2 regions of the Kurthia sp. ISK08 genome follow, and region 1 is predicted to be linked to the other one. Evidence: riboswitches for the same ligand, from Rfam matches in the RefSeq annotation. Region 1 holds a riboswitch; the other holds the start of a gene.
What was found. Region 1 has a riboswitch for lysine ahead of ACKVQX_RS10385 (amino acid permease). Riboswitches for the same ligand answer to the same signal wherever they lie in the genome.
Positions count from the first base shown of each region.

Region 2: linked by a shared signal. The riboswitch ahead of ACKVQX_RS12630 (transporter substrate-binding domain-containing protein) and the one ahead of ACKVQX_RS10385 (amino acid permease) in region 1 are both predicted to bind lysine.

Region 1 covers NZ_JBJXHL010000005.1:57,916-60,123, reverse strand. Annotated here, with positions in the region: gene ACKVQX_RS10385 (amino acid permease) at 1-918, opposite strand, end outside; lysine riboswitch at 1,054-1,234, opposite strand; gene ACKVQX_RS10380 (CynX/NimT family MFS transporter) at 1,420-2,208, shown strand, end outside.
Region 2 covers NZ_JBJXHL010000007.1:94,100-96,307, reverse strand. Annotated here, with positions in the region: gene ACKVQX_RS12635 (amino acid ABC transporter permease) at 1-35, opposite strand, end outside; gene ACKVQX_RS12630 (transporter substrate-binding domain-containing protein) at 101-952, opposite strand; lysine riboswitch at 1,073-1,259, opposite strand; gene ACKVQX_RS12625 (hypothetical protein) at 1,388-2,208, opposite strand, start outside.

The DNA.
Region 1 (2,208 bases):
TGTTAAAACAACTGCATTCATAATCGAAGCTGCAAAAGCAATACCTGCATTTTCAAATACAAGCGTAAACGGACTTGTCGTAACCGTCTCTCCATCATTGATTAGACGACTATCTGTATAAGGAATTAATAAGCCAATCGCTAAAATGGCTAAGATATAGAATAATAAAATACGCCAAAAGATTTGCTTCACTGCTTTTGGAATCGATTTGCCTGGATCTTTTGTTTCACCAGCTGTAATACCGATTAACTCTGTTCCTTGGAATGAGAATCCTGCTGCTAAGAAAATACCGAGTGTCGCAAAGAATCCACCGTGGAATGGACCATCACCTGCAAAGAAATTCGTAAAACCAACAGGTGCTTTACCTCCTAAGATACCAAAAATCATTAAAATACTAACGATTAAGAAGATGACAATTGTCGCTACTTTAATGAATGCGAACCAATACTCACTTTCACCAAAACTTTTCACCGATAAGTAGTTTAACAAGAAAATAATAGCTAAGAATGATACACTCCAAATCCATGAAGCTGTATCAGGGAACCAATATTTCATAACGATTGAAACAGCTGCAATTTCAGCTGCGATTGTAATTGCCCAGTTATACCAATAGTTCCATCCTAATGCAAATCCAAGTGCTGGATCGATAAACTTTGTTGCATACGTACTAAACGAACCTGAAACAGGCATATACGCAGCCATCTCTCCTAAACTTGTCATTAAGAAAAATACCATAATACCGATTAAACCATATGCTAATAGCGCTCCACCTGGTCCAGCCTGTGCGATTGAGTTACCACTTGCAAGTAGTAAACCTGTCCCAATCGTACCGCCGAGTGAAATCATCATAATGTGACGACTTTTTAATCCTCTTTTTAGAGTTGTAGGCGCTTCTTGACTTGCTTTTGTACGACTCATTTCATTTCCTCTTTCCTTTTATTGCAGGGAATATGTTAGTTGAGGTGTTCGTAAGTGATTATTTCCTGGAAAATAAAAATACCATCTCAAGCAATCTTGGATGGTTGTAATCACACAATGACACTCATCAACCTTGAAAAAGATAGCTCAACACACCCTCACAGATGTGACAGTTCTGCACCTATTAAGCGACAGCCCCAGCAATTGATTGTAAAAGCAACCCACTACTTCGGCAAAAAATCCTTTCATATAATGTCACCAATGCTTTTACATCTCGACTATATTACTTTTATTTTTTGCGACCTCTACCTCATCGAACGGATGAGGCATTGCAATATTTATATTATTTCTACTATTATCTTAATATATTCTACAGACGAATTCAAGACATAAAAACTCTCAACTATTATACAATTAAGACTTTCGTGAAACGAATTTGTTATTGAATAGGTAGGGGCATAATGTTACGATAAATCAAATATTACATATAGGAGGAAAGTTATGTCGCCTACAGAAAATGTTGCTTCAAAAAAACTTAAATGGACTTCGACAACGTGGCTTCTTGTACTTGGAATCGTCTTCATTGCATTAACTCTTCGTTCTCCCCTAACATCTGTTGGTCCCGTAATCGAGGATATTCGAAACTCATTACATATTTCAAATGTAGTAGCTGGCTTTATTACAACCATTCCTCTACTTGCATTTGCTATCGTGTCACCAATCGTACCGAAAATATCGCGTAGAATTACGGTTGAACGCTCTCTATTCTTATCTATGATTATCTTAGTCGTGGGTATGGCACTTCGTTCAAGTGGCGTGACATCGTTATTATTTATCGGTACTACCTTAATCGGAATCGGAATTGCATTTGGCAATGTACTATTACCTAGTCTAATCAAACTTAAATTTCCATTCCAAGTAGGTTTACTTACAGCAATCTATACAGTCGCAATGAACTCATCAGCCAGTATTGCAGCTGGTGTAAGTTATCCATTATCAACATTGTCATTCGGTTGGCAAGGTTCTTTAGGTGTGTGGATTATTTTAGCGATTGCCGCTGTTTTCATCTGGCTTCCGCAAACACGAAATATCTCTAAAGAAGAAATTGCACCGACTACTGCTCAAAAAGAAAAGAAACAAATGTGGCGCTATCCGCTCGCATGGGTCATTATGATTTCGATGGGTTTCCAATCGATGATTTTCTATACAACTGCAGCATGGGTCCCAGAGATGTTTAAAGAACAAGGTATGACAGCTGCTCAAGCTGGATTAATGTTCTCCATTATGCAA
Region 2 (2,208 bases), on a different contig from region 1:
TCTTTAGCAATTTCAAATAGCCATTCTAGACTCATTTCGTTCTCCCCCTATAAAAACACAAACTACCGACTAAACAAGACAGTCGGTAGCCACGTACGTTCTATTTTGCTGCTGGTTGGTTTTTAATCTCTGTTTCCATAATCTTTTGACGCTCTTCTTCTGAAATACCTGCTAATGCTTTATTCACTTGCTCTGCTAACTCACTACCTTTTTTCACACCAACTGCGATTGAGAATTCTGCTTTATCAGCTTTGAAACCTGAACCGTCTTTGAACTCAATCATTTTAAATTTGTCGTTTGCTGCTGAAGCAGATAAACCTTCTGGACGTTCTGACACATATGCATCAATTTTTCCTGATTCGAGTGCTACACGCATTGCTGAGAAATTATCTGAAGCTGGTTGTTTTTGAACACCATCAATTTGATCAATTACTGTATAGTGTGACGTATTTAACTGACCTGTTACTTTGGCACCTTTGAAATCTTGAATTGATGTAGCATTGTCGTATTTACCGCCTTTTTTCACGACCATTACAAGATTTGAAGTGTAATAAATATCTGAGAAATCAATTGTTTTTTTACGTTCTTCTGTTGGTGACATACCTGCAATTACTGCGTCAATTTTCCCTGAAATAAGTGCTGGAATTAAACCATCCCACTCTGTTTTTACAATTACTAATTCACGGTCTAAACTATCTGCGATTTTTTTAGCAATTTGTACATCATAACCGCCCGCATACTCTGCATTACCTTCGATTTTTACAGCGCCGTTCGCGTCATCTTTTTGTGTCCAGTTGAATGGTGCATAGCCTGCTTCCATACCGACTGTGAACTTTTCTTTCTCTTTATCGCCTGAAGATTCCGATTTTTCCGAATCTCCTGAGCCACATCCTGCTAGTGCAACTACAAGCACAAGTAATAGTGCTGTAAATATTCCCCATGATTTTTTCATTTGTACCTCTCCTTTAAATATGTTCCCATTGTGAAAACGAAAAGGACTATAACAAAAGGTGGATGAGATACTTCTCCAGACCTTTTGGTATAGTCCTTCTAAAAATCCTCATCATTGCCCAATTGAGATAGCTCAACTTACTTTATTCGGGTAAAAAAAGTAAGACAGTCCTGCAACTATTAATTGCAGACCCAGCATATGATGTTGAGAACCCACCATACACTTCGGCGACATCTCCTTCTAAGTAGCATCTTTGTATTCTCGTACTCCGCTACTTACTAATAAATATCGCGCCTCTACCTCACAATTGTGTCAATGTGAGGTCATATTCGTTTGTTATAATTAACAATAGTCTACTTTATAGACTATTTTATGTCAATATACTGAAAAAAAGAAAAATATAAATTTTTTATTTTAAAATAAAAATTTATGTATTTATTCTTCGTATTCAATATCATCTAATTGATCATAATAAAAAATATTTCCATTCTCTGCATCAATTCTCTCAATGCGTTGTCCCACTTCTTTTTCTTTTACAACATAGCATAATTCATATTTTGTAAATTCTTCATCTTCATATGGAACACGTGCTAATTCCATCTTAATGGAGTCTTTATAAATTTCATTTGCTTCTTCTAATGTAATTGTTGGTTCCATTGACATATTCTCAATATGCTCTTCTTTTAACATTGGAATCACTGCATCTGTTACACGACCTGAATAAATACCCATATCAATATTTGCTGTATATTCACTTAGTGGAATGCCATTAATGTAACGGTGGAATGTAAAAGTCACAAATGGTTCGAAAGCATAAGAATCATCTTCGTCATCTTCCTCTTCATCCTCACCATCTTCTGCTGATAGAGCTTTTAACATCTCAATTTCCTCTTCTGTTAACTCATCATCTTCATCATCTTCTAAATCTTCTTCAACAAATGCATCTTCTAATAAATAATGTTCAGACACATTTCCTACTTTGGATTCTAAAAAGGCAATTGCACGTTTACGAAGTTCATCTAGTGTGTATTCGTCCCCTTCTTTGAATGGCAGAGTAGAATCAATAATCAATTGATGTTCATCAGACATATCGAATTTAACATAATGTTGGTCAGATTGTTCATATGTAACTGTATTTTCTTCTTCAACTTTATTCATATCCGGTGTAATACCTAACAAAATTGCTTCATCATACATTTCCATAACAGGTGGAACTTTTTCTAATTCAACAGGACCGTTCTCTAAAAATTGATTTA